Regions from separate parts of the Paenibacillus sp. JMULE4 genome, predicted to be linked through region 1. Evidence: predicted binding sites of a transcription regulator. Region 1 holds the regulator's gene; the other holds the start of a gene.
What was found. Region 1 encodes CtsR, which represses protease genes until heat stress. Its sites were predicted from a motif close to ATGGTCAATAAAGGTCAAACA; they were not measured.
Positions count from the first base shown of each region.

Region 2: clpP (ATP-dependent Clp endopeptidase proteolytic subunit ClpP) is a predicted target of CtsR. The motif match lies at 6,177-6,197, and genes of this name have one in related genera.

Region 1 covers NZ_SGWF01000017.1:174,836-189,837, reverse strand. Annotated here, with positions in the region: gene clpC (ATP-dependent protease ATP-binding subunit ClpC) at 1-1,623, opposite strand, end outside; gene mcsB (protein-arginine kinase McsB) at 1,689-2,756, opposite strand; gene mcsA (protein-arginine kinase activator protein McsA) at 2,787-3,308, opposite strand; gene EXW96_RS19850 (CtsR family transcriptional regulator) at 3,321-3,782, opposite strand; rRNA gene rrf (5S ribosomal RNA) at 4,196-4,312, opposite strand; rRNA gene EXW96_RS19840 (23S ribosomal RNA) at 4,386-7,298, opposite strand; rRNA gene EXW96_RS19835 (16S ribosomal RNA) at 7,602-9,152, opposite strand; gene lysS (lysine--tRNA ligase) at 9,504-11,000, opposite strand; gene greA (transcription elongation factor GreA) at 11,087-11,563, opposite strand; gene dusB (tRNA dihydrouridine synthase DusB) at 11,764-12,756, opposite strand; gene EXW96_RS19815 (helix-turn-helix domain-containing protein) at 12,798-13,007, opposite strand; gene folK (2-amino-4-hydroxy-6-hydroxymethyldihydropteridine diphosphokinase) at 12,989-13,513, opposite strand; gene folB (dihydroneopterin aldolase) at 13,510-13,884, opposite strand; gene folP (dihydropteroate synthase) at 13,925-14,689, opposite strand; gene pabC (aminodeoxychorismate lyase) at 14,724-15,002, opposite strand, start outside.
Region 2 covers NZ_SGWF01000020.1:275,761-290,762, forward strand. Annotated here, with positions in the region: gene gpmI (2,3-bisphosphoglycerate-independent phosphoglycerate mutase) at 1-1,427, opposite strand, end outside; gene tpiA (triose-phosphate isomerase) at 1,429-2,181, opposite strand; gene EXW96_RS24145 (phosphoglycerate kinase) at 2,196-3,377, opposite strand; gene gap (type I glyceraldehyde-3-phosphate dehydrogenase) at 3,629-4,633, opposite strand; gene EXW96_RS24155 (sugar-binding transcriptional regulator) at 4,719-5,747, opposite strand; tRNA gene EXW96_RS24160 (tRNA-Arg) at 6,018-6,089, shown strand; gene clpP (ATP-dependent Clp endopeptidase proteolytic subunit ClpP) at 6,252-6,833, shown strand; gene EXW96_RS24170 (stalk domain-containing protein) at 6,990-8,765, opposite strand; gene EXW96_RS24175 (HPr family phosphocarrier protein) at 9,222-9,491, opposite strand; gene whiA (DNA-binding protein WhiA) at 9,739-10,668, opposite strand; gene EXW96_RS24185 (gluconeogenesis factor YvcK family protein) at 10,674-11,663, opposite strand; gene rapZ (RNase adapter RapZ) at 11,660-12,559, opposite strand; gene EXW96_RS24195 (ROK family glucokinase) at 12,614-13,564, opposite strand; gene trxB (thioredoxin-disulfide reductase) at 13,728-14,675, opposite strand; gene EXW96_RS24205 (tetratricopeptide repeat protein) at 14,764-15,002, opposite strand, start outside.

The sequences.
Region 1 (15,002 bases):
AAATGAACCCATCGGACGCTTCGGATCCTTCAGCCCCGCTCTTGCACGACGGATTGCGCGGCTCACGGCTTTCACCGCTTCATCCTGTCCGATCACCCGATCGTGCAGAATGGATTCCATTTTGAGCAGACGCTCGGTTTCTTCTTCAGCCAGCTTCACCACCGGGATGCCGGTCCAGCTGGCCACCACTTGGGCGATATCTTCCGGCGTCACCTCGGAGTCGGTGCGGCCTTGTTTTTCCTTCCATTCGTTCTTTGTGGCATCGAGCTCTTCTCTCATCTTCTGCTCCGTGTCGCGAAGCGCGGCTGCTTTCTCGAATTCCTGGCTCTGTACGGCAGCATCCTTCTCCTTGCGGATGTCTTCCAAACGGCTTTCGAGCTTTTTCAGATCCGGCGGAACGGTGTAAGAGCGAAGCCTTACTTTTGAGCTTGCCTCATCGATCAAATCAATCGCTTTGTCCGGGAGGAAGCGGTCCGTGATGTAACGATCGGAGAGCTTCACGGCTTGCTCAATCGCTTCATCTGTAATTTTTACACGATGGTGTGCTTCATACCGGTCACGAAGCCCATGGAGAATTTGAATCGCCTCTTCCGGAGAAGGCTGATCCACCGTAATCGGCTGGAAGCGTCTTTCCAAAGCGGCATCCTTCTCGATATATTTGCGATATTCATCCAGCGTCGTCGCTCCGATGCACTGCAGTTCGCCGCGGGCCAGCGCCGGCTTCAGGATATTGGAGGCATCGATTGCGCCTTCCGCTCCGCCTGCACCGATAAGCGTATGGAGCTCATCAATGAAAAGAATGATGTTGCCGGCTTGACGAATTTCATCCATGATTTTTTTCAGACGGTCTTCGAATTCGCCGCGGTATTTGGTACCGGCTACGACAGATCCCATATCCAAAGTCATCACGCGTTTGTCACGCAAAGTCTCGGGAATCTCATTGGCTACAATTTTCTGGGCCAGGCCTTCCGCAATAGCGGTTTTACCAACCCCCGGTTCCCCGATCAGGACCGGATTGTTCTTCGTTCTGCGGCTGAGCACCTGAATGACGCGCTCGATTTCCTTGCTCCGGCCGATAACCGGATCGAGGTTGCCTTCTTTGGCATAGGCGGTCAAATCACGCGCCAGACCGTCCAAAGTCGGTGTATTTACATTAGCAGGGCTACCATGGTTCGGCGAGACCACCTCGCTGCTGCCAAGCAGTTGGAGCACTTGTTGGCGGGCTTTATTCAAGCTTACGCCCAAATTGCCCAGCACTCGCGCTGCAACACCTTCGCCTTCGCGAATCAATCCGAGCAGAATATGCTCCGTTCCGACATACGTATGCCCGAGTTTTCGCGCCTCATCCATGGACAGCTCAATAACCTTTTTGGCTCGAGGGGTATAAGCGATATTCGTCGGCTGTTCTTGTCCTCTGCCGATCAGCGATTCGACTTCGTCCTGAATTTTCTCCAAACCAAGCCCCAACGCGATCAGCGCCTTGGCCGCAATTCCTTCGCCTTCGCGAATCAAACCGAGCAAAATATGCTCCGTTCCAATATTGTTATGACCCAAACGAACGGCTTCTTCCTGAGCCAAAGACAGTACTTTCTGCGCACGTTCTGTAAATCTGCCAAACATCATGTGTAACACCTCCAAAAATTAGTAAGGGAATATGGTTTCCACATTAACATGAACTCGGCCTGGCTTCAATCCGATTGTGATATTTTGTCCCGGATCAGCTGGGCCCTTCTAATGTCTCTTTCTTCAGGGGTTAGCTTTTCTCCTGCTAATTGCTGTAAAAAACCCGGTTGGGTCATCACGAGAAGCTCATTCAGTACGTTTGGTGACACATTCTTGATAAATTGTAAATCAATGCCGAGCCGAACATCCGACAACCGCTGCGTCGCTTCTTTGGAGTCCATAATCGCCGCATAGGAAAGAATTCCATAGGAACGGCTGACTCGATCGATAATTTTGGCTTTGGTTTCATGTACCAACTTCTGTCTGGCCGCCCGTTCATGCTCGATGATCTGTCTGACTACGCTGTAAAGATTGTCGATAATTTCCTCTTCCGATTGTCCGAGCGTAATCTGGTTGGATATTTGGAACAGATTGCCCAGAGCCTCGCTGCCTTCACCATACAGACCCCGAACCGCCAAGCCTACCTGTGTGATAGCCGACAAAATTCGATTGATCTGCTGAGTCAGCACCAACGCCGGAAGGTGAATCATAACCGACGCGCGAATACCGGTTCCGACATTTGTCGGGCAGCTCGTCATGTACCCTCTTTTCTCATCAAATGCGTAGTTCAGCTGCACCTCGAAAGCATCGTCGATTTCATTAGCCATCTCCCACGCTTCTTTAATTTGAAAACCGGGGCACAGGCATTGTATTCGCAGATGGTCTTCTTCATTCACCATGATGCTGATCGATTCATTATCGCTCAAAATAACCGCACCGTTCCGTGACTCGTTAGCCAGGGCCGGACTGATCAGATGCTTTTCAACCAGCACCCGTTTTTCCAAATCATTCAATTCCGAGAGCGGAAGCAGCGTAAACTTGCTGATCGTATTCAATTCATCATTATGAAGCGCCTGAGCTACTTGATCCAAAACCTCTTTTGACTGTTGGTTCGTCGCCAACATAGGAAAAGGGTAGGCCCGTAAATTCCGGGCAATGCGAATTCTGCTGCTCATCACGATATCCGAATCTGGGCCATCCGCCTTCATCCAATCACTCAGAGCATGCTTTGTAAATCGGCTCGCCTCTGTCATAAGCATTCCCCCCAACAACCTGTCATTATCTCAGCCTTCGGCTACTTTCTTTTCTAATTCCCGAATCTGATCCCGAAGCTTGGCCGCTTGCTCAAATTCTTCATTTTCAACGGATAACAGCAGCTCCTTTTTGAGCCGATCGATTTCGCGCCTATATTTAATCAACCCGCCAGATCGTTTTGGAACCTTGCCGGTGTGAATGATATTTCCGTGGACTCTTTTGAAAAGGGGTTCGAGCTTCTCACCGAAATATTTGTAGCATTCGCTGCAGCCGAATCGTCCTACTTTACTAAATTGACTATAAGTAAGCCCGCAATGCTCGCAGCGGCTCGGTTGAACTTTATTCGCCAGCGTGCCGGGCGTTGATGAGGGTTCAAAGTCAAGTAATCCGCTCAACAGATTGTGAATGGAAAAGCCGTTCGGGGTTCCCGGTATCAGCTCTCCCTTTTCCCTGGCACACGTTTCACAAATGTGAAATTCCGTCTTCTCGCCATTCATAATTTTAGTAAAATGCAGCGTTGCTTGTTTTTTACCACATTCTTGACATAACATTCGGTTCCCTCCTCATTTGCTAAGTAAGGAGATCAGCATGGCTTTAAGAAGCTTCGCCCGAATCTCGTCGCGAAGAGGCAGTTTCAAGGTGAGCACCTCTCTTGCCATAGCTGCCTTCATGATGGCCGCTTCCCTTTCGGAAATGAAGCCGCCCTCCTCTAGCTGGTACAACAGACCTTCCGAAGCGGATTGATCCATATGCGAGCCGATCGTTCGAAAAATATGGTCAAGCACAGGGCCATGAGAATGCAGTTTAATCTTCTGAATTCGAATGTACCCGCCGCCGCCTCGTTTACTTTCCACAATGTACCCTTTTTCCAAAGTAAAACGGGTACTGATGACATAGTTGATTTGTGATGGAACACAGTTGAACTGATCGGCAAGTTCATTACGCTGGATCTCAATCACGCCGCCCGGGCTCTGCTGCAAAATTTGCTTCAGATACTGTTCGATAACTTCTGAAACATTTCGCATCCGTTCGACCTCCAAAGGCAGAAGTAAAGCCAGTTCGTAAAATGTTGTGTGAAAGCCATTGAAAATCTCAATTATTGACTTTGACTTTCTTTGACTTTAAAAACATTATATCAGATTTTTACAATAATGCAACACCCCGCAGTGCTCCAGACTAAGCCAACAGCGAGATGCTCCGATATCACATTTGTTTAACTTCGTTTAAGCAACAACGGATTCGGTTCCTATGCTTATTATGTATTCTTTCCCTAAGATTATGTCTTTAAATAATACCGTGCGCTTATTTTTAAAAAACACCCCATCGTTTATTTCATATACCGCAAAAGCATTTCAAATTGATAAGATGTGCTTATTTTATGCATCACACAACAGGAAAGAGCCTCTTCGGATTATAAATCCAAAGAGGCTCTTTCATTGCTTGGCGACGTTCTACTCTCCCAGGACCCTGCGGTCCAAGTACCATCGACGCTGGAAGGCTTAACGGTCGTGTTCGGTATGGGTACGCGTGGTTCCCTTCCGCCATCATCACCAAACGTATTCATTTCTCAAGGCTTGCGCCCTGAAAACTGGATCGAAACCAAGCCGCTGATCATCTTCATGTGCTTTTTGGATAAGCCCTCGACCGATTAGTATTCGTCAGCTCCACACGTTGCCGTGCTTCCACCCCGAACCTATCTACCTCGTCGTCTACAAGGGGTCTTACATACTGGGAAATCTCATCTTGAGGGGGGCTTCACGCTTAGATGCTTTCAGCGCTTATCCCTTCCGTACTTGGCTATCCAGCCGTGCCTCTGGCGAGACAACTGGTACACCAGCGGTACGTCCATCCCGGTCCTCTCGTACTAAGGACAGCTCCTCTCAAATTTCCTACGCCCGCGACAGATAGGGACCGAACTGTCTCACGACGTTCTGAACCCAGCTCGCGTACCGCTTTAATGGGCGAACAGCCCAACCCTTGGGACCTACTTCAGCCCCAGGATGCGATGAGCCGACATCGAGGTGCCAAACCTCCCCGTCGATGTGGACTCTTGGGGGAGATAAGCCTGTTATCCCCAGGGTAGCTTTTATCCGTTGAGCGATGGCCCTTCCATTCGGTACCACCGGATCACTAAGCCCGACTTTCGTCCCTGCTCGACCTGTTTGTCTCGCAGTCAAGCTCCCTTTTGCCTTTGCACTCTGCGAATGATTTCCAACCATTCTGAGGGAACCTTGGGGCGCCTCCGTTACGCTTTAGGAGGCGACCGCCCCAGTCAAACTGCCCACCTGACACTGTCCCCATACCCGCTTAGGGCACCAGGTTAGAACTCCGATACGATCAGGGTGGTATCCCAACGTCGCCTCCACACAAGCTGGCGCTCATGCTTCTCAGGCTCCCACCTATCCTGTACAGATCGTACCAAAGTCCAATATCAAGCTGCAGTAAAGCTCCATGGGGTCTTTCCGTCTTGTCGCGGGTAACCTGCATCTTCACAGGTATTAAAATTTCACCGGATCTCTCGTCGAGACAGCGCCCAAGTCGTTACGCCATTCGTGCGGGTCAGAATTTACCTGACAAGGAATTTCGCTACCTTAGGACCGTTATAGTTACGGCCGCCGTTTACTGGGGCTTCGGTTCACAGCTTCGGTCTTACCCTAACCGCTCCCCTTAACCTTCCAGCACCGGGCAGGCGTCAGCCCGTATACTTCGCCTTGCGGCTTCGCACAGACCTGTGTTTTTGCTAAACAGTCGCTTGGGCCTTTTCACTGCGGCCCCCTCGGGCTATTCACCCTACCGGGGCACCCCTTCTCCCGAAGTTACGGGGTCATTTTGCCGAGTTCCTTAACGAGAGTTCTTCCGCGCGCCTTAGCATCCTCTGCTCGCCTACCTGTGTCGGTTTGCGGTACGGGCACCTTCTCCCTGGCTAGAGGCTTTTCTTGGCAGCCTGAACTCATGACCTTCGGTACTCCAATTTTCCCTCCCCATCACAGCCCAGCCTTTCGATGTGCGGATTTGCCTACACACCAGCCTCACTGCTTGGACGAGCATCCATCAGCTCGCGTCACTATCCTTCTGCGTCACCCCATCGCTCATAACGGTTCACGGTGGTACAGGAATTTCAACCTGTTGTCCTTCGACTACGCCTTTCGGCCTCGCCTTAGGTCCCGACTTACCCTGAGCGGACGAACCTTCCTCAGGAACCCTTAGGCTTTCGGCGGATCAGATTCTCACTGATCTTTTCGTTACTCATACCGGCATTCTCACTTGTAACCGCTCCAGCTGTCCTCACGATCAACCTTCTACGCTGTTACAACGCTCCCCTACCGCCCATTACTGGACCCATAGCTTCGGTGGTGTGTTTAGCCCCGTTACATTTTCGGCGCAGAGTCACTCGACCAGTGAGCTATTACGCACTCTTTGAATGGTGGCTGCTTCTAAGCCAACATCCTGGTTGTCTGCGCAACTCCACATCCTTTCCCACTTAACACACACTTGGGGACCTTAGCTGATGATCTGGGCTGTTTCCCTCTTGACAATGGATCTTAGCACTCACTGTCTGACTCCCGGGTTAACGTCTGTGGCATTCAGAGTTTGACTGGACTTGGTAACCCTTGGCGGGCCCCGCACCCAATCAGTGCTTTACCTCCACGACGCATCTCCCGAGGCTAGCCCTAAAGCTATTTCGGGGAGAACCAGCTATCTCCGAGTTCGATTGGAATTTCTCCGCTACCCCCACCTCATCCCCGAATTTTTCAACATTCGTGGGTTCGGGCCTCCAGTGCGTGTTACCGCACCTTCACCCTGGACAGGGGTAGATCACACGGTTTCGGGTCTACGCCTGCAAACTCACTCGCCCTGTTCAGACTCGCTTTCGCTGCGGCTTCGGCTTCTCACCTTAACCTTGCTTGCAAACGTAACTCGCCGGTTCATTCTACAAAAGGCACGCCATCACTCATTAACGAGCTCTGACTTCTTGTAAGCACACGGTTTCAGGTTCTCTTTCACTCCGCTCCCGCGGTTCTTTTCACCTTTCCCTCACGGTACTGCTTCACTATCGGTCGCCAGGGAGTATTTAGCCTTGGCAGATGGTCCTGCCGGATTCCCACGAGGTTTCACGTGTCTCGCGGTACTCGGGATCCGTCTAGGGTTTTCGCAGAATTTCGGCTACAGGGCTGTTACCTTCTCCGGCCGGCCTTTCCAGACCGCTTCACCTACTCTGCTCAACCCACGTTGACGTCCCACAACCCCAGAGGGCAAGCCCCCTGGTTTGGGCTAATCCGCTTTCGCTCGCCGCTACTGACGGAATCACTTTTGTTTTCTTTTCCTGAGGGTACTTAGATGTTTCAGTTCCCCTCGTCTGCCTCCAATGCAGCTATGTATTCACTGCATGGTACGTATCTATTACGATACGCAGGTTTCCCCATTCGGACATCCCCGGATCAAAGCCTGCTTACGGCTCCCCGAGGCATTTCGTCGTTCGCCACGTCCTTCATCGGCTCCTGGCGCCTAGGCATCCTCCGTGTGCTCTTATTAGCTTAACCAATTTGGTTATTCGGTGCCGACACTTACGTATCGGCTGCTGACGATTTCCTCACGAAAATCGCAGCGGGATGATTCAGCATTTTGCTTCGTTTCGATATCCAGTTTTCAAGGAACAAACGTATTTCCGCTGCCGTTTTACCGGCAGGAAAGGTATCTTACCATGCTCCGGCTTGCCGATGCAACCATCAACTTTTGCCAAGAACACGCTAAGCTTTGAAAGGCATTGCACCTTTCAAAACTGAACACGAGTGAGTGCTTCTTGCTTATTGTCCGTTACCCCGCAGGTAACATGGACTCCATAGAAAGGAGGTGATCCAGCCGCACCTTCCGATACGGCTACCTTGTTACGACTTCACCCCAATCATCTACCCCACCTTCGGCGGCTGGCTCCTTGCGGTTACCCCACCGACTTCGGGTGTTGTAAACTCTCGTGGTGTGACGGGCGGTGTGTACAAGACCCGGGAACGTATTCACCGCGGCATGCTGATCCGCGATTACTAGCAATTCCGACTTCATGCAGGCGAGTTGCAGCCTGCAATCCGAACTGAGACCGGCTTATAAGGATTTGCTCCGGATCGCTCCTTCGCTTCCCGTTGTACCGGCCATTGTAGTACGTGTGTAGCCCAGGTCATAAGGGGCATGATGATTTGACGTCATCCCCACCTTCCTCCGGTTTGTCACCGGCAGTCAACTTAGAGTGCCCAACTTAATGCTGGCAACTAAGCTCAAGGGTTGCGCTCGTTGCGGGACTTAACCCAACATCTCACGACACGAGCTGACGACAACCATGCACCACCTGTCTCCTCTGTCCCGAAGGAAAGGTACATCTCTGTACCGGTCAGAGGGATGTCAAGACCTGGTAAGGTTCTTCGCGTTGCTTCGAATTAAACCACATACTCCACTGCTTGTGCGGGTCCCCGTCAATTCCTTTGAGTTTCACTCTTGCGAGCGTACTCCCCAGGCGGAGTGCTTATTGTGTTAACTTCGGCACCAAGGGTATCGAAACCCCTAACACCTAGCACTCATCGTTTACGGCGTGGACTACCAGGGTATCTAATCCTGTTTGCTCCCCACGCTTTCGCGCCTCAGCGTCAGTTACAGTCCAGAAAGCCGCCTTCGCCACTGGTGTTCCTCCACATCTCTACGCATTTCACCGCTACACGTGGAATTCCGCTTTCCTCTCCTGCACTCAAGCCACCCAGTTTTCGGTGCGATCCGGGGTTGAGCCCCGGGCTTAAACACCAAACTTAAGCGGCCGCCTGCGCGCGCTTTACGCCCAATAATTCCGGACAACGCTTGCCCCCTACGTATTACCGCGGCTGCTGGCACGTAGTTAGCCGGGGCTTTCTTCTCAAGTACCGTCACCCTCAGGGCAGTGACTCCCCAAGGCGTTCTTCCTTGGCAACAGAGCTTTACGATCCGAAAACCTTCTTCACTCACGCGGCGTTGCTCCGTCAGACTTGCGTCCATTGCGGAAGATTCCCTACTGCTGCCTCCCGTAGGAGTCTGGGCCGTGTCTCAGTCCCAGTGTGGCCGATCACCCTCTCAGGTCGGCTACGCATCGTCGCCTTGGTGAGCCGTTACCCCACCAACTAGCTAATGCGCCGCAGGCCCATCTGTAAGCCACAGCTTGCACCGTGTTTCTTGATCCCTCCATGCGGAAAAATCACCTATCCGGTCTTAGCTACCGTTTCCGGTAGTTATCCCGGTCTTACAGGCAGGTTGCCTACGTGTTACTCACCCGTCCGCCGCTCCAGGGGATCTCCCGTAAGGGAGCACCCCTAGCGCTCGACTTGCATGTATTAGGCACGCCGCCAGCGTTCGTCCTGAGCCAGGATCAAACTCTCCATGAAAGAAAAGCTGATTAGCTCATTATCTACTACTGGCGAGAATCTCTCGATTCTCTATCTTTACACTCACTCGTTGTTCAGTTTTCAAAGGGCAATTTTATGCGCCGTTTTTCGACTCTGTTTTTTCAACCTCGTCGAAAGCGACTTGATTAATATATCATATTCGCCTAGCTGAATGCAAGCATTATTTTTTCGCTGCATCCATTTCGCGGTTGTCTCTATCATCTTCAACAACACGCGCCATAGAAGCTGCAAGAGATAATATAACAAATTGTTCAAACCGATGCAACTGGTAGATTTGCCCGCATAAAAATACCTCCGCAGTACACTGCGGAGGTAACCTCTGAGTTCCTTTTATTCGCCTTGACGCTCCCGCATCAGCGGGAACAGCAGTACGTCGCGGATGGATGGCGCATCGGTCAGCAGCATGACCAATCGGTCGATGCCGATACCTAACCCGCCTGTAGGCGGCATACCGTATTCCAGCGCACGAATAAAATCCTCGTCCATCTCGTGCGCTTCGTCATTACCTTGCTCCCGTTCCGCCAGCTGGGCTTCAAAGCGCTCGCGCTGATCGATCGGATCGTTGAGCTCGGTGAATGCGTTGGCGTGCTCACGGGCAACAATAAACAGCTCGAAACGGTCAGTAAACCGCGGATCCTGATCATTCTTTTTCGCCAGCGGAGAAATCGCCACAGGATGGCCCGTAACAAATGTAGGCTGGATTAAGGTCTGTTCTACGAATGTCTCGAAGAACTGATTTACGATATGGCCGTAGGTCATCATTGGCTCTACCGGCACCTTATGCTCCTTTGCAAGCCTATGGGCTTCCTCATCACTTATATCGGCGCTGAAATCAACGCCTACGACTTCTTTAATCGCCTCTACCATAGAGACTCGTCTCCAAGGAGGAGATAAATCAATTTCCTGGCCTTGGTACGTGATCTTGGTTGTGCCCAATACTTCCTGAGCGATATGCGCAATCATTTCCTCGGTCAGCTTCATGATGTCTTTATAATCGGCATAAGCCTCATACAGCTCGATCATCGTAAATTCCGGGTTGTGCCTTGTAGAAATCCCTTCGTTACGATATACGCGTCCGATTTCATACACCTTCTCCATGCCGCCTACAATCAGCCGCTTCAAATGAAGCTCAATCGCAATCCGCATGTAAAGCTGCATGTCCAGCGCATTATGGTGCGTAATGAAAGGGCGCGCGGCCGCACCGCCGGCAATGGCGTGCAATGTCGGCGTTTCCACTTCCAAATAGCCGCGTGAATCCAAATAACGGCGCATCGATTGAATGATTTTGGACCGTGTAATAAAGGTTTGCTGAACGTCCTGATTCATAATCAGATCGACGTAACGCTGGCGGTAACGGAGCTCGACATCCTTCAAACCGTGGTATTTTTCCGGGAGGGGCAGGAGCGACTTGGAGAGTATCTCCACCGATTTGGCTTTAACAGACAGTTCTCCGGTCTTGGTCTTAAATACCGTCCCCCGGATCCCGATCAAATCACCGATATCCAGCAGATTATAGGCACGATATTTCGTTTCGCCTACCGCATCGGCACGGACATAAATTTGAATTTTACCCGTAATGTCCTGAAGATGCGCAAAGCCCGCTTTGCCCATTTCCCGCTTCTGCATGATCCGTCCGGCAATGCTCACTTCGGCGGACAGCGCTTCAAGCTCTTCTTGCGTCTTGTCCTCATAAGCTTTGAAGATGTCACCCGCATGATGAGTTCTTTCGAATTTTTGACCAAATGGGTCGATTCCCATGCCGCGCAGCTCGTCCAATTTATTACGGCGGATTTTCAGCAGCTCGTTCAATTCCAATTCCACAGTCATGTTTCCAGCTCCTTGATTCTTGAAATAAACGGAAATACTCATTCGATAGGAAAAAAAGCCTCCCAAGGAAGCTTTTCTATCCCAAATTACTTCTTAATGTCTACGATTTCATATTGGATGACGCCAGCAGGTACGTTTACGTCAACGATAGCCCCTTTGCGTTTGCCAAGAATGGCTTTGCCCACAGGGCTTTCATTGGATATTTTATTCTGGAAGGGATCGGATTCCGCCGTACCTACAATGGAATATTCCACAATGTCTCCGAATTCGAGGTCCTTCAGAATGACGATGGACCCGACGTTCACCGCATCGGTATCGACTTCATCATTGTTAATGATTCGCGCGTTGCGCAGCATTTTCTCCAAAGTAATGATCCGGCCTTCTACAAACGCCTGTTCATTCTTGGCATCCTCGTATTCGGAGTTCTCGCTGATATCCCCATAACCGATTGCTATTTTAATCCGTTCTGCCACCTCGCGGCGCTTAACGGATTTTAGATGCTCCAGTTCTTCTTCGAGCTTCTTCAAACCTTCCTGCGTGAGAATGACTTCCTTTTCGGCCATTGTTATTTATCTCCCGTCGTGTGAAAGATTTTCATATTTCGAGCTCCATCGAGTATGAATTCACTTATAATTACTAAATGAACGCAGCTGCTACTCACGTCCTTGGCCTGCCGCCATTTACTATTGACTGATTATATTTCAACCCCAATCAAATGTCAATGTAAACCAAGCATCCCGTTATCGTCCATTTTCACTTTTGTTTAGTGGGTAATTGCCGTCCGATCCTCAAGCGATTCAGCATAATCCTCCAAAAGCCGGACCATCTCATCCCGCTTCGTCTGCTCCATAATGGCATCTTTGATTCGTGCTCCGCCATGAAGTCCTTTTAGGTACCATGCCAAATGTTTACGCATTTCTTTGACCGCCACCGCTTCGCCCTTTAAAGCAATCAAACGATCCAAATGCAGGACGGCAATGCGGATTTTTTCCTGCGGGCTAGGTTCATCAGGAAGCTCCCCGCGGGTAAGATACTGGATGGTGCGGTACAGCATCCATGGGTTGCCCAAAGCCGCCCGTCCGATCATCACGCCGTCCACACCGGTATGATCCAGCATTCGCTTGGCATCCTCCGGGGTAAAAATATCTCCGTTGCCGATGACTGGAATCGATACGGCCTCTTTCACCTCTTTAATGATATCCCAGTTGGCGTGACCCGTATACATTTGCACCCGGGTTCTCCCGTGTACGGACACCGCAGCACCCCCGCCGTTCTCCACGGCCTTGGCATTCTGTACGGCATAGATATGATCGTCATCCCAACCAATCCGCATTTTTACCGTGAGCGGTTTACTTACCGCCTTCGATACGGTAGAAACCATTTGCTCGATTTTACCGGGATCCAGCAACCATCGCGCCCCCGCGTCACATTTTGTGATTTTGGGGACAGGACAGCCCATGTTGATATCTATAATATCGGCGTTTGTGTTCTGATCGACAAATTTTGCCGCCTCCAGCAGCGTTTCCGTATCTCCACCAAAAATTTGCAAACTGAGCGGTTTTTCGCGCTCATCGACGTACAGCATTTCCATGGTGCGGTGATTGCCGTGCAGAATCGCCTTATCGCTCACCATTTCGGCACATACAAGGCCGGTACCGAACTCTTTGGCGATCAAGCGAAAGGCCGGATTACACACCCCTGCCATAGGGGCCAATACCACGTTGTTCGGTGCAGTAACATTACCTATGGTTAGCATGAGTCTGTCTCCTTTCCAATTGGATTAAGAATAATATGTTTTTAGCCCGTCGGGGAAGACAACTCTTCCGGATCGATACCGAGCGCTTCGGATATTTTGCGAATCATTTTGGGATCGGCTTTGCGGGTTCCACGCTCGATCGAACCGAGTACGGCAATTGATACTTCGAGCTTCTGCGCCAATTCGTTCTGCGTATACCCCTTTAATTTACGAAAAGCGCGGATGCGCTGAGCTAATGCATTTTTTTCCACAATCTGACGCCTTCCTTTCCTTCCATCCGATCAAGCCGCCTGGTCCATTGTTCCGCCCGTACCGGGTCCCGAAGCGACATCACTTCAACGAGCGGCACAAGCACAAAGGCACGTTCCATCATGCGCGGATGCGGCAAAATTAAATCGGGACAGTCTTGAGAACGATCTCCGAACAGCAGCAAATCCAAATCGATCGTTCGGGGCCCCCATCGGATATCCCGCTTGCGGTGCAGCTGCAGCTCGATGTCCAACATGCGTTCAAACAACGGTTGGGGCTCCAGCGTCGTGCTAATCTCCACTACCTGATTTAAAAAAAGGGCCTGGTCCACATACCCGACCGGATCGGTCTCATATAATCCCGATTCACCGGTTACTTGTACTCCTGGGGTGTCCTGCAAGAGCCGCACGGCTTCCCGCAAAAACCTCTCTCTGTCTCCCATGTTGGAGCCCAAACCGATGTAGGCGTATACGGAAGACCCACATGTGCCTGTGTTGTGTGAATTCATTGAATAGGAGCCCGCTTTCTGTGAATTTCAACCGTTACACCGTCAAAAACAATGGCAAAAGGCGGGTGGGGCTTCACCACGCGAACGGTAATTTCATTTATACTAGTATAAGTTTGCAAAAGTTCAGATGCAATATCTTCGGCTAAAGCCTCAATCAGCTTGAATGTCTTCTGCTCGACAATTTGTTTGATGAATTCGTATATTTCAGCATAGTTCACCGTATCTTCAAGCTGATCGGAACGACCGGCCTTATCGAGCGGAAAGTAAAGCTCCGTATCTACATAGAAGCGTTGGCCCAGCTTGTTTTCTTCGGGAAAAACGCCGTGGTGCCCGAAAAAGGACATTCCTTTTAATATCAATCTGTCCTTCATTACCTCTTGCCTCCTCTTATCCGGAGAAGTTCTTTGTTTCTTAACGCTGGCGCAGGATCGCGTCGGTCATCAACGCTACCCGTTTCATGGCCTGTACATCGTGAACCCGCATGATGCGGCATCCCTGGGCAATGCCCAGCGCAACCGTTGCCGCCGTACCTTCGACCACATCCCCCGGAGGAAGATTCAGCGTATGGCGGATCATGCTTTTGCGGGATGTGCCGAGCAGTACCGGATAGCCCAAAGCTACGATCCGGTCCAAATAGTTCATCAGCTGCAAATTTTGTTCATATGATTTGGCAAAACCGATACCCGGATCAAGAATAATTTGATCCTCGCGGATTCCTGCGGCTTGTGCCCTCTCAACCGTTAGACGCAAGTCATCTATGACATCTTGGATAAAGTTAGCATATACCGCTTCGGTGCGATTATGCATTAGAATGATCGGACATCCGTATTCAACGGCAACTTCAGCCATCGCGGCATCCTTTTGCAAACCCCAAATATCGTTGATGATGTTAGCCCCCGCTTCCAAAGCCCGTCTGGCTGTTTCCGCCTTGTACGTATCGATGGAAATCGGTGCGGTAATGCCCGCTTGCCTGATCGCTTTAATCACCGGGATCACCCGGCGCAGCTCCTCTTCCAGAGGTACGGGATCAAACCCGGGCCGCGTGGACTCACCGCCGATATCGAGGATGTCTGCACCTTCCTGAAGCATGTGCTCTGCGCGGGCCACCGCTGCGGACGGATCGATGTAGCGCCCGCCGTCCGAGAATGAATCCGGGGTGACGTTCAATATTCCCATAATCCATGTGCGGTCATTCTGATCACGATCGTTTTTAAACACGGTCATTCCTCCTTGCCGCCGCTTTCCTGTAGACTTGAAGCAGCTGCTGTGTTATCGGCCCGGCTGTTCCCAGGCCCACACGATGAGCCGCGCCGGTTTCGTCGAACAATGTCGTGACAGGAACAAGCTCTTGTACGGAATTGGTCACGAACACCTCATCGGCTTCAAGCAGATCAGCCCAATCGTACAGGCCTTCCGATACGTCTATTCCTTCACGTTGGGCTGCAGCCATGACAAATCGCCTGGTAATCCCCGGCAGCAGTCCGGTTTC
Region 2 (15,002 bases), on a different contig from region 1:
CGACTGTCGGTAATAATGAAAGGTACAGGATTGGTCGTATGCGCGGTATTGCGCGATCCGTCCGGATTGGTCACGATATCTGCATTGCCGTGGTCAGCCGTTATCAAGGCAACGCCGCCTTTAGCCAGAACGGCTTCGACCACTTGACCCAGGCAATCATCGGTGGCTTCGACCGCCTTGATCGTAGGCTCAAGCAGACCGGAATGGCCGACCATATCCGGATTCGCAAAGTTTAAGATAATGACATCTTGTCTTTCGGCTTCGATTTCCGCAACGGCCGCCGCCGCAACCTCATAAGCGCTCATCTCGGGCTTCAAGTCATACGTGGCTACTTTAGGCGAGTTGATCAAAATCCGTGTCTCGCCCGGCAGTTCGACATCCCGGCCGCCGCTGAAGAAGAACGTAACATGCGGATACTTCTCCGTCTCGGCGATGCGAAGCTGCTTCAGACCGTTTTGCACCAGCACTTCACCAAGCGTGTTATCCAAGTTCTTTGGCTTATAAGCCACATAACCGCCAACGGTTTCGCTGAATAAGGTCAAGCAGACATAATATAAATCCTTGGGAGCCTTCTCCCCCCGGTCAAAGCCGCGAAAATCGCTGTTGGTAAAGACCTGGGACAGCTGAATGGCACGGTCAGGCCGGAAATTGAAAAAGATGACCGAATCTTCCGATTCAACCAAACCGACAGGCGTACCGTCGGGCTTTACGATGACCGTCGGCATAACGAACTCATCGAACACCGAACGGTTATAAGAATCCTTGATCGCGGCCATCGGGTCCTCAAAAGTCGGCCCCTCGCCGTACACCATCGCACGGTAAGACTTCTCCGTACGCTCCCATCGCTTGTCGCGGTCCATCGCGTAGTACCGGCCCTGTACCGTAGCGATTCGTCCTACGCCGAGCTCGGCAATTTTGTTTTGCAGCTGTTCCATATACTTCACAGCGCTGTCTGGAGCTACGTCGCGGCCGTCCAGGAACGCATGAATGTATACGTCCTCGAATTTTTCCTTTTTGCATACTTCCAGCAGGGCAAACAGATGCTCGATGTGGCTATGTACCCCGCCGTCGGACAACAGGCCGTACAGATGAAGCTTTTTCCCTTTGTTCCGTGCATGGTTGATCGCGCCAAGGATGGTTTCATTCTCGAAAAATTCGCCTTCCCGAATCGATTTGGAAATCCGGGTTAAATCCTGATACACAATCCGGCCGGCGCCGATGTTCAAATGACCTACTTCGGAGTTGCCCATCTGGCCCTCCGGAAGACCTACGGCTTCCCCGCAAGCGGTAAGCGTCGTATGCGGAAACTGGTTCCAGTACCGGTCATAATTCGGTTTTTTGGCTTGAGCAACGGCATTTCCCTGGACTTCGCCGCGCAGTCCAAAGCCGTCCAGGATAATAAGGGCTACCGGTTTGGGTCTGGCCATCTTACTTAGCCCCCTCAACCAGCGCGATGTAAGATGCCGGCTCCAGGCTCGCACCGCCCACCAAGGCACCGTCGATGTTAGGCTGCTGCATGTATTCGGCAATGTTGTTCGGTTTCACGCTGCCGCCGTACTGAATCCGTACGGCTGCCGCCGTCTCTTGTCCGTATAAGCCGGAGATCAGCTCGCGGATATAACCGATCACGTCTTCCGCGTCGGCAGCGGTGGAAGACTTGCCCGTTCCAATCGCCCAGATCGGCTCATAAGCGACAACCACTTGCGCCGCTTGCTCAGCGCTAAGACCGGCGAAAGCTGCCTCTGTCTGTACTTTGCACACGGATTTGGTTTGACCCGCTTCCCTTTCCTCCAGCTTCTCGCCCACGCAGACGATCGGCGTCAAGCCGTGCTTGAACGCGGCATGCACTTTTTTGTTCACTGTTTCATCCGTCTCCGCAAAATAAGCACGGCGTTCGGAGTGACCGATGATGACGTAATCCACACCGAGATCCTTCAGCATGACGCCGCTGATTTCGCCAGTGTAAGCACCGCTGTCTTCAAAATGCAGGTTCTGGGCGCCCACCTTCAGCGAGGTTCCTTTTACCGCTTCCACCAATGCAGGCAGATTCGTAAAAGGCGCGCAAATGACGCTTTCAACCCCGTCGGCCTCAGCCTTGCCTTTGACATCATTTACAAAAGCTACAGCCTCCCGCACCGTTTTGAACATTTTCCAGTTGCCCGCAATAATCGGTTTACGCATGTTTGACTGCCTCCTTACTTATCGTTCAAGGCGACCACGCCCGGAAGCGCCTTGCCTTCCATAAATTCTAAAGAAGCGCCGCCGCCCGTGGAGATGTGGTCCATCTTATCTCCGAGCTGGAACTTCTCTACCGCAGCCGCAGAGTCGCCGCCGCCAATAACCGTATAACCGGATGTCGCGGCGCAAGCCTCCGCCACGGCTTTGGTTCCGTTCTTGTAAGGCTCCAGTTCGAATACGCCCATCGGTCCGTTCCATACGATCAGCTTGGATTCGGCGATGGTCCGGGCATATAATTCGCGTGTTTTCGGTCCGATGTCGAAGGCTTCCCAATCTGCCGGGATCGCGTCAACCGGAACGACCTTGGTATTCGCATCCGCGCTGAATGCGTCTCCTACCACGACGTCCACAGGCAAAAGGAAGTTGACACCTTTCTCCTTTGCTTTACGCTCAAACTCCAGAACCAGCTCCAGACGGTCGTTATCCACAAGCGATTTGCCGATCTCATAGCCTTTGGCCTTGAAGAACGTATAGGACAAGCCTCCGCCGATGATAATGTTATCCGCGATTTCGATAAGCTTTTCAATAACGGCGATTTTGTCCTTCACCTTCGCTCCGCCCACAATCGCCGTGAAAGGACGATCCGGATGGTTGAGCGCTTTGCCGAGTACTTCCAGCTCTTTTTCCATCAGGAGGCCGGATACCGCCGGCAAATGGTGTGCAATCCCTTCCGTAGACGCATGCGCGCGGTGCGCGGCGCCAAAGGCATCGTTTACGTACAGATCGGCGAGCTCGGCAAAAGCTTTAGCCAGCTCCGGATCGTTCTTCTCTTCCCCGGGATAGAACCGCACGTTCTCCAGCAGGAGCACGTCACCGTCCTTCAGCTTTGCAACCTGCGCCTTCACCGCATCTCCGATCGCTTCATTCGCTTTGGCGACCGGCTTGCCGAGAAGCTCGGACAGACGCTCCGCCGCAGGGGTTAAACGCAGCTCTTCCACGACTTGGCCTTTCGGACGGCCCATGTGGCTGGCGAGGATTACCTTCGCTCCGCGTTCCGTCAAATACCGGATCGTCGGCAGCGTCTCACGGATCCGCGTGTCATCTGTAATTTTACCGTTTTCGAGCGGCACATTGAAATCAACCCGGACAAACACTCTTTTACCGCTTACTTCTACGTCTCGAATGCTTTTTTTACTCATCCTATTCATGCCCTCCAACCGGTTTTATCCTGCCCGCACATAAAAAATGTGGGAATGTCTCCTCATCTGTAAAGAACAGCCCGTCCCGTCATAGTCGGGAGTGCCGCAGAGCGTCAGCCTGCATCTTCGTTTCACGGATTCCTGCTGCCTTGCGGAAACGAATGTTTGGCTAACGCTGCGGGCACACCCTACAGCCCACGATGGCGAGTTTCTTTTAAAAAGATGATCAGAGCATTACCACAATTTTAACATTACAGACCTTTTTTCGCGATAAAGTTTGCCAAATCTACAACACGATTGGAGTAACCCCACTCGTTGTCATACCAGGATACGACTTTGACCATGTTGTCGCCGACCACCATCGTGGACAGAGCGTCGATCGTGGAGGAAGCAGGATCGCCGTTATAGTCGCTGGATACAAGCGGCTCTTCGGAGTAGTTCAGGATCCCTTTCAGCGGACCTTCGGCAGCCTCTCTCAACGCAGCGTTCACTTCGTCGACCGTTACGTTTTTGCTCAATTCAACCACCAGGTCCGTTACGGAAACGTTAGGTGTAGGCACGCGCATAGCCATACCGTTCAGCTTGCCTTTCAACTCCGGCAGAACCAGGGAAACGGCTTTCGCTGCACCCGTCGTGGACGGAATGATGTTCTCGGCAGCGGCACGTGCGCGGCGGAGGTCCTTATGCGGCAGGTCAAGCACTTGCTGGTCGTTTGTGTAGGAGTGAACGGTCGTCATCATCCCTTTTACGATACCGAACTTGTCATTGAGAACTTTCGCAAACGGAGCCAAACAGTTCGTTGTGCAGGATGCGTTGGAGATGATCGTATGGGCGGATGGATCATACTTGTCTTCGTTAACGCCCATAACGATGGTGATGTCTTCGTTGGTAGCCGGCGCAGAGATGATGACTTTCTTGGCGCCGCCTTTCAAGTGAAGCTCCGCTTTTTCTTTCGCGGTGAAGATCCCTGTGGATTCTACGACGATTTCCACGCCGTTAGCTCCCCAAGGCAGGTTCTCAGGATTACGCTCGGCAAACACTTTGATCGATTTGCCGTTGACGATCAATGCGCCTTCCGTAGATTCAACCGTAGCATCCAGTTTACCGTGCGTTGTATCATATTTAAGCAGGTGCGCCAATGTGTGTACGTCTGTCAGATCGTTGATCGCTACGATTTCAACCTCCGGATTGTTAAGAGCCGCACGAAATACGTTACGGCCGATACGTCCAAAACCGTTAATTCCTACTTTTACCATAGTAATTGCCTCCTAAAAATGGTTATGATGTGTCGTCTAACGGCCGCAGGCCGCTGCAACATATGTCAAGACAGGCCGGAGCCTATCAAGATGTCAGTCGTTGTACAATGTATTGCGCCGCCGCTTCATCGGTGATAAGCACATCTTCGTGCCCGTGCTTCAGCACCGAGACAATCGCTTCACCTTTGCTTTTGCCGCCGGCGATCCCGATCACCGTATCCATACGCTGAATATCTTCCATACGGAGCCCGATGGTCGGCATTTTGTGAAGGATGCGTCCTTCCCTGTCAAAATAATACCCGAACGCTTCGGCAAGCGCTCCGTCACGCTGCAGGCTCTCTGTCGTTTCACTATCCACCTTGCGGCGTCTGGCCATGACCATAGCGTCTCCTATGCCGTGCATGACCATCCGCGCCTTGCGGATAAATTGAACAATTTCGGAGATGTGATCATCCTGCATCAGCGATTGATAAGCTTCCTCGCCCAGATGATCCGGCACGTGCAGCAGCCGATAACGGGCTCCGGCCTTCTTGGCCATCGTGGAAGCAATCGTATTCGCCTGAAGCTCCACGCTTTCCCCTAATCCGCCCCGGGCAGGAACGAACCAGCATCCCTTCATTGGATTTGCAGCCGTCAAATGGTACGCGACTTCAGCCAGCGTGGACCCTCCGGTCACGGCAATGACTTCGTCCTCCCTGACCAGCTTGCGGAGTACAGAAGCGCCGGCGCGCCCCAGTTCCTTCTTCGTGTGAGGAGATACGTCCGAATCCCCCGGTACAATAACGACCTGCCTCAAGCCATAATGCGAGCGTATGCGTTCCTCCAAATCGGTAAGTCCGAACAAATCCTTCACCAGCGGTTCGATTTTCTCAAGCAGTTCTCTTCCGGCTGCACTGATGCGCATCCCGGAGGCCTCCACATCGATCAGCCCCTGCTCTTTGAGGAAATCCACTTCCCCGCGAAGCACCCGCTCCGTCATGTTCAATGACAGTGCCAGCGTCCTGCGGCCCACCATTCCGGAAACCAGGATATAGTGAAGTATGGTATACCGCTTCTTCAAGGTATCCACCAAATCAGGGAGAAGCTGCTGTTGAATAGAAAGGATCTCTCTCATGGATTCACTCCGCTCATATATGGACGTTTTTTGTCCCGGTACTGCATTTTTAGTCCCACATCTTCCAAAAAAAGAACTAAGCACTCTCACTTAGCTGAACTTATTATACTTCAATATGTTCCTTGCTTCAAGAGGCTCCCATTCGAATTTTTTCCCATTGGCCTGCAGCCTATTCATTCAAAACTTTTTGATTTATGGAGTTGCATTTATCAGCACGATAGATTATAATAACTTTTGCTGTCACCTTGAGACAACATCCTAATTGTATATGCGCCCGTGGTCCAATGGATATGACGTAGGCCTCCGGAGCCTGAGATCAAGGTTCGATTCCTTGCGGGCGCGTTGCTGTTTTTTGGTTTACAGAATAACGGCTGCCATAATGTTTTGGCATCTTTCGAAATACTCCATCAGGAGTTTTTTTATTTTCTTTGTTTGACCTTTCTTGACCTTTGTTTGATTTTCCGTTATGATGGTTATAGTTTAAATATAAGGAGGCTGCAGCTCATGAGTTTTATTCCTATGGTTGTCGAACCTGACGCAAGAGGGGAACGCGCCTACGATATTTACTCCCGTCTGCTTAAGGACCGCATTATTTTTCTCGGTAGTCCGATCAACGATGTTGTAGCCAATTCGATTATCGCCCAGCTGTTGTTCTTGACAGCAAGCGATCCGGACAAAGATATCCATCTGTATATTAACAGCCCGGGAGGCTCCATCACATCGGGAATGGCGATTTACGACACGATGCAGTTCATCAAGCCGGACGTATCTACGATTTGCGTAGGTTTGGCTGCATCGATGGGAGCATTCCTGCTCGCGGCAGGCGCCAAAGGCAAACGGTTCGCCCTGCCAAACAGCGAAGTCATGATTCACCAGCCGCTTGGCGGCGCCGAAGGGCAAGCCAGCGATATCGAGATCCGTGCAAGACGTATTCTGAAAATGCGCGACAAGCTGAATACCATTTTGGCAGAGCGTACCGGTCAATCCGTCGAGCGTATCGAAAAAGATACGGACCGCGATAACTTCATGTCGGCGGCGGAAGCGGTATCGTATGGCTTGATCGATAAAGTGATCGAGCGCGTGTAACACCGTCGCAATGAAAAAAGTCCTGAACGGCGAATAAGCCGAATCAGGGCTTTTTTATTGGCTTTCAGTCCTTTAAACCAGCTTTTGATTCTCAGCAAAAAAGACCTTTCCCCACCGCTCTCTGAAAGCGGGAGAAAAAGGTCTTGTTGTGAACGATTATTGCGCCCGATCATCGAGCGGGTAGAAGATCAGGTCGAATGGAAGCGCAGACCCGGCCGGAGGGCTGAATTCAATATCCAACGACTCTTCCTTGCCCGTAGTTTTCGCCAAAATCTGCATACCGTCGAATGCGGTCATCACACCGGAGTAAGGAACCATACGGATTTCACCGTTGATTTTGATCGGCCCCTTAAACACCCCTCCTCTAGGAAGAATCATGACCGCCATCTTCCGCGGTTTATCCGCGTGAATTTTGTACACTACCCCATAGTTGCCGTCGTTGCGCACTTCTTGTCCACGCTGCGGATCATATCCGGGCTGGAACGGATCCGTCTTCCCATCCCCGATAACCAATCGTGACGGCGTAGTAAATGAGCTGGCATCAATGTTCCAGATCAGTTCGGAAACCGGGAATGTGCCGCGGACATGACCGTTAAACGCAAGCTTCGGAAGCTGCAATGCATTTTGTGTAATTTCCGGAGCGGTCACGAATGTAAACTGCACCTTTCCGCTTGTTTCCACATCGTAGAACAAATTCACCCCTTGATCGGGATAAAAATCCGGAAATTGCTTATATACAAATGTTTTTTGAGGCGGAATCGTCATCGTCTCGTTAATCGGATCGCCGATCAGGAAATCGACGGTTGCCTCGCTGCCGATCAAATTCGCATAAACGGAAGGCCATACCTCGCCTTTATTCGTCGTTTTGACCGTTACCGGTTTATCAGTCAGGTTGGTTGCCAGAATCGCCAGCGTCATTTTTTCTTTCGTTCCGTTAATATGATCCGCGTACAGACGTCCTTTGCCTTCAACATCATCCTGATACAAAATTCCTTGTTCGGTGAAGGTCTCCGGGCTGTCGCTGACAAGCAGCTTGCGGGAGCGGTCCTCCGTCACCTGCTTCGGCAGTTGGGGAAGTTCCCAGAAATTATTCCACAGTGTGCCCCAATCGGTCTTAATGTAACTGCCCACCGGCTTCGTGTAGATCGGATATTCCACTTTGTTCAGATAGGTTTCATTCGTAATCACAAGGTTGCGGGTATAGGGCTCGCTCTTGTTGCCGTTACGATCCCATACCGTCAGCGTAATCGGATAAGTGCCGGGAGCGAAATAGGCCTCTTCCCTGCCCTGCCACTCGTACTTTGGAAGACCTTCCGCATCCGGGTCGTAACTCAGGTCCACAAATTTGACCGGTTCACCGATCTTGTAGGTCGGCTTGGCAAACGTAAACTTGGCAACGGGGTTTGAATTGCTTGTATCCGGATTGTAAATTCCCCGCGGAGGCTTCGTGTAGAGTACATCGACCCGTTTCAGCTCATCATTGTATGTATATCTCGCCCCCATGTAGTCGGCTAGCCAAGTCAGCTTGATCATCAGCTTACCGTTCACAATCGCAGCCACATCGTCAAAATGCTGCCAGTATCCGTTAATCCACACGGATTTGTTATCAATGTCGAGCATGATATTGTAACCCGGCGTATCCATTTCAATTTGCCGTTTGGATGCAATCCATTCCACTCTCATCCCGAAAGCATCGCCCAAAAACTTGGCGGGAACGAATGTCTTGTCCTTGATGATGGTCGCCGGAGCCTCCAGCGTAACCTGCTCCCCGTTCAGGAAAGCTTCCTTCTTGTTCAGGTAGAGTAATACATAAGTCGTCCCGGAAGATATCGGCGCTTCTTGTTCCGCAGCAGAAGCCATAGGGACCGCTACAAACGACAGCAGCATCGACATGATTAGCAACAAGGCCAATTCTTTCCTTATTCGTTTCATCCTTCTACTCCTCTTTGTGCAGCTCTTTTGGTGCCGTAAGAAAACCACTAACGAACTAGGTCGTCCCTTAATGAGCGACCGTGATTCAAGGGCAGGGTTTCTTGCAATAAAGAAAGTGTTTAACTACGCTGCAAATTTATACTTTCTTTATTATCCTTAAGAAATACTTCTCATCGAAGTCTTTTCTTAAAGCCGGAACGGCAGGGTGGCACAACTCCCCGCTTCACAGGCGAGATGCTGTTTCCGAAACCGCCGGAAAGCCGAGCCCTCATAAGGCTTGTTTATGCGGATGTTTCCAGAAACAACAAAAAACCTTTTCCGGTTATAGCACGTCTATATAGACGCACGGCCCGAAAAAAGGTTGCGCTTTTTTCTGATGAATTTCTGCTTGTCCCCCCAGGTAAAATAAAGAAGCGCGCAAAAGAAAAAGCTTCCTTATCGGAAGCTTGGCAGATCTTATTGGTTCTCCAATTCCTCTTTGCTCACCAATGCGACTAAAGCGTTTACAGCCTGTTCTGCGTCCGAACCTTCCGCACTTATGTGGACTTCGGTCCCCGTACTAATGGCAAGGCTCATAATGCCCATAATGCTCTTGGCATTGACTTTCTTCTCGTCTTTCTCCACAAAAATTTCCGAAGAAAACTTATTCGCTTCCTGCACGAAAAGTGCTGCCGGTCTGGCATGAAGGCCTGTTTTTAATTTGACGACTACTGGGCGTCTCGACATGCAACCAATACCCCCTACAATCTTAATTCCCAAAGGATGAAGGGCTGAACGCCCTAAGAGTAATTAAATTTCACCGTCCTATAAAGAAGGATGGTATCCCAAAACGATTCAGAGCGGAAACCTTGCCAAAACGGTAACCGTTCTGCATTCGTTGAAAAGCGATTTTTCAGTTATTATATCATTTTTCATTAGTTTACACTAGAATTATTGATAATTTACACAAAAAATCTACATTTAGACGAATTTCTCACGATTTCCTGAGCTTTTCCGCCAGTTCATCGATTTTTCTTAAACGGTGATTGACTCCGGATTTGCTGACTTGACCCTTCAGCAGATCCCCGACTTCCTTCAAATTCATATCCGGATGCTTCAAACGGATTTCCGCAACTTCCCGGAGCTTCTCCGGCAGATTATTAAGACCGACTTCTTTTTGCAGAAGGCGAATATTATCGATTTGGCGCACCGCCGCACCGATCGTTTTGTTCAAATTCGCCGTTTCGCAATTGACCAGCCGGTTTACCGAGTTGCGCATGTCCTTCATGATCCGGACGTCTTCAAAACGGAGCAAAGCCTGGTGCGCACCGATTAAACTGAGAAACTCGATGATTTTCTCGCCTTCCTTGATGTAGAGGACAAATCCTTTTTTGCGTTCGATACAGCGGGCATTCAGGTCAAAATCATTGGCCAATTGGCACAAAGCCTGACAGTGCTCTTCGTACATCGAATAAATTTCCAAATGATAAGAAGAGCCCTCCGGGTTGTTGACCGAGCCTCCCGCCAGGAAAGCCCCTCGCAGATATGCCCTTTTGCAGCAGCTTTTCTTAATAATATCCTGCTCTATGCCCGGTGTGAACAGAAATCCCTCGGAAACAATCCGCAGCTCCTTTAAAATCTCCTGCACCTGATTGGGAACACGCACAATATATACGTTGTTCTTCTTCAGCCGCATTTTTTTGCGGACCAGAAGCTCCGTATGCACCTGAAACGTCTTTTTGAGAAGCGTATAAATCCGCCTTGCGATGGCGGCATTCTCCGTCGAGACATCCAGTACAATCTTCTGACTGGAAACCTGAACGGCCCCATTCATACGAAGGAGGGACGATAGCTCCGCTTTCTCGCAGCATTGCTCCGACTCCATCAAGGTAAGTTCTTTTTTCGTTTGGGCGGCGAAGGACATGGTAATCACCTCTTCTTGAACATCCAGCTCTCCACCAGTTGATAAATGTGCTGACTTAGCTTTTCCGCATCGTGACGTAAATAAGTTCGGAACAAGACGAGGCGGTCGGCAATGACCTTGTAGCCTTGCTTCGTCACTTCATCCAAATCCAGTTGAACGACCTTTGCGCCTTTTTCGGCATACCGGTTTTGAACCTTCTCGGGAATCTCTTCATTATTCACAATGACATAATCGAACAAATCGTGCCCGACATGATCTCGAACCGCTTTCAAATGGTCGCTCACTTTATAATCGTCGGTCTCTCCAGGCTGGGTCATTACGTTGCAAATAAACATTTTCAACGCTTGGGACGACACAATCGTCTCCGCGATCTCGGGTACCAGCAAGTTCGGCAAAATGCTGGTGTAAAGACTCCCCGGACCAACCAGTATAGCATCCGCCTGCCGCAAAGCCTCCAACGCTTCCGGCAGAGCACAAGCATCAGCCGGTTCGATCGATACGCGGCGGATGACACCGCCTGCCTGGGGAATCTTGGATTCCCCCTTCACAACGGTGCCGTCCTCCATCTCCGCGATAAGTACAATCGACTGATCCGAAGCCGGAAGCACGCGGCCGCGAACAGCCAGAACACGGCTCAGCTCCCGCACCCCGGTAACGAAATCACCGGTAATATCTCGCATCGCCGCTAACATTAGGTTACCCAAACTGTGTCCAGCCAAACCATTCCCTTTATCAAAACGATATTCGAGCAGTTGGCCCAGCAGCGGCTCCACATCCGACAACGCGGTTAATACGTTGCGGATATCGCCCGGCGGAATAATTTCAAGCTCGGAGCGTAAAATGCCTGAGCTCCCTCCGTCGTCGGCCACCGTGACGATAGCTGTAATATCCATGGGCTTCTGTTTAAGTCCGCGAAGCATGACCGACAGACCCGTTCCCCCTCCGATGACAACAATCCGCGGCCTGATTTTTCCCCTCTCATGGACAAGCGTCATTTCTTCACCTCAACCCGATCGCGTTCCGAATCCCGGTGAGTGACTCTGATCACTTCCGTTTCGCTATTGCCCATCATTTTACCTAGATATTCCGCAATCGCAACCGAGCGGTGCTTACCTCCGGTACAGCCGATACCGATGACGACTTGGCTCTTGCCTTCCTTCTTGTACTGGGGAATGAGGAAATGCAGCATATCGAGGAGCTTCGCCAAAAACTCCTGCGTCTCCGTCCATTTCATGACATAATCGTACACTTCCGTATCCTGCCCGGTGTTCGGACGTAAATGCTCCACATAATGCGGGTTGGGCAAAAAGCGAACGTCAAAAATCAAATCGGCATCAATCGGAATTCCGTATTTAAAGCCAAATGAGATTACATTTATAGATATGCCGCCTACCTCTAGGTTGGTGAAACGGGAAACGATCTTTTCTTTGAGCTGGGTTGGCTTCAAATTGCTGGTATCGATCACCTGAGTAGCCAGACCCTTTAGCTCCTCAAGCAGCTTCCTTTCCTGCTGAATGCCTTCCAGCGGCGCTCCTGTCGGAGCCAGAGGATGCTTGCGCCGGCTTTCCTTATAACGCTGCACCAGAACCGAATCCGTTGCATCGAGGAACAATATTTCATGAGTTAAAGTATAATTCTCGTTAATGAACCGAAGCGACTCCGACAGCGAAGTGAAAAACTCACGGCCGCGGAGATCGATCACAAGTGCTACTTTACCGATTCGACCTTTGGATTGCTCAATAAGCTCGGCAAATTTAGGAATCAAGACCGGAGGGAGGTTATCCACGCAGAAAAAACCCAGGTCCTCCAAGCTTTGCACCGCAATGGTTTTGCCGGCTCCGGACATCCCCGTAATGATCACCAGCTTGCCGAGAGTTTGCATTTCTTCCATGGGGTTCTTCTCCTTCCACTGCCCGGAGAAGCCGCAGGACGGCTCGATCCGGGTTTATCCCCGCAGATTAAGGCCGGCAGCGCCAACGACTCCGGCATCGTTGCCTAGAACAGCCGGGACGATGTCCACGCCTTCCTGCGCGGTTACCTGAGTATGCTCTCTGTAGTGTTTACGGATCGCGTCGAACAGGATATCGCCCGCCTTGGATACGCCTCCGCCGACGATAAATCGCTGAGGATTTAAGATAACGGAAACGGTAGCCATCGATTTGCCGAGGTACAAGGCAGCGCGGTTGATAATACGAAGCGCCGTTTCGTCGCCGGTTTTGGCTGCGTCGAACACATCTTTAGCCATGATGTTTTCTACAAGTGCCAAAGAGGTACTCTCGCCGCGTTCCACCGCTTCCTTCGCCATTCGAATAATGCCCGTTGCGGATGAGACGGTTTCCAGACAGCCCTTTTTGCCGCAGCCGCAATCGATAGCCTCAAGGTCGGGAACAATCGCCATATGCCCCAGTTCGCCGGCCATACCGGAAAAGCCTTGGTAAATTCGGCCGCGGATAATGATCCCGCCACCGACACCGGTGCCAAGCGTATAGCAAACGATGTTCGGGATACCTGCGCCTGCACCCGCCCACGCTTCGCCAAGGGCCGCCACATTGGCGTCATTATCGATTTTCACCGATTTTCCAAGCTTTTCTTCAAGAATTTTCTTCACCGGCACATTGCGCCAGCCCAGGTTGGGAGACAGCTTAACGAAGCCTTCGGAAATATCCATGAATCCGGCGATTCCCGCTCCGATCCCTGCAACCTGATCCCATGTATAATCGGACTCCGCCACCAGTTTGCGTACGTACTGCGCGATATTTTCCAACACCACGTCGGCGCCGTGCTCGGTACCGGTCGGCCCTTCGTCTGTGAGCAGCAGCTTGCCCTGCTCATTACATAAGCCCACCTTAATGGAGGTACCTCCCAAATCGACTCCGACGTATACTTGTTGTTCCATGCTTCTTAATCACCTCATAAAAATTGCCAATCTATGTTGTCCAAGACCTTTGGAGACCCGGCTCATATGCACTCTCTCTTGTTCCAACTATAAGCCAACCTCTACAAGAGGTCAAGCGAAGGCTAAAGAAAAAACGCGGAACGAAAGTTCCACGTTCAATCGATTAAAGAGACTGGCTCCAATCGTGTACCATATGCCCTTCAAGAAATTTTTCGCAATCCAGCGCAGCCATACAACCGCTGCCGGCAGCCGTAATCGCTTGGCGATACTTGCTATCCTGTACGTCGCCGCAGGCGAATACGCCTTCCACATTGGTCAAGGATGAACCCGGCTTCGTGATAATGTAGCCCAGCTCGTCGGTTTCGATTTGTCCGCCGAGGAAATCCGTATTCGGCTTATGGCCGATCGCTACGAAGATGCCGTCCGCTTCGATCAATTCTTCTTCGCCGGTTTCGTTGTTTTTCACTTTTAGACCGGTAACGCCTTTATCCCCGGATATAATCTCCAGCGGCGTACGGTTTAAGCTCCAAACAATCTTTTCATTCTCGCGCGCGCGATCCTGCATGATTTTGGAAGCCCTCAGCTCGTTTCTGCGGTGGACGATGCGTACTTCCGTTGCAAAACGTGTCAGGAAGTTCGCTTCCTCCATCGCCGAGTCGCCGCCGCCGACCACGATAATCTTTTTGCCGCGGAAGAAAAAGCCGTCGCAGGTTGCACAGGTGCTGACGCCGCGGCCGATGCTTTCCTTCTCGTTCTTAATGCCGAGCAGCTTGGCCGATGCGCCTGTAGAGATGATCAGCGATTCCGCGACAATGTCTCCAAGACCTTCTACGTTGAGCTTGAACGGACGCTCGGAGAGATCCACCTTATTGACCCAGCCGGTTTTAAATTCAGCGCCGAAGCGTTCGGCTTGTTTACGCATATTCGACATCAATTCCGGCCCCATGATGCCTTCAGGAAACCCCGGAAAGTTTTCCACATCCGTTGTGGTGGTCAACTGGCCGCCCGGCTCCGGACCTTCGATAACAAGCGGGTTCAGGTTGGCGCGTGCCAAGTAGATAGCTGCCGTTAACCCGGCAGGTCCGGTTCCGATAACGATTGACTTGTACATATGGTTTCCTCCCAATCGACTGCAACTCTTAAAGCCGCTTCCTTACGGCCGGTTGTCAGCGTATTTTTTCTATACCTTCATATTAAGGTTAAGACTCCAAGCTTGCAAATTTATCAAAGATGGCGTCCATCTTTTCTTTCAATCCGCAGGCTTCATCAATCAGCTTGGCGTTCCTGCTGACGGTAGCTACCGATACGCCGTAGCGATCCGCGGTTTCCTGATAGCTGACAGGGCGTCGGTGCATCTTAGCCGTCAGGTATTCCAGGGCGGCTGCCCAGCCCTCCACTTTCGTGATTTTGGGCACGTTCGGAAATACTCTTGATAAGT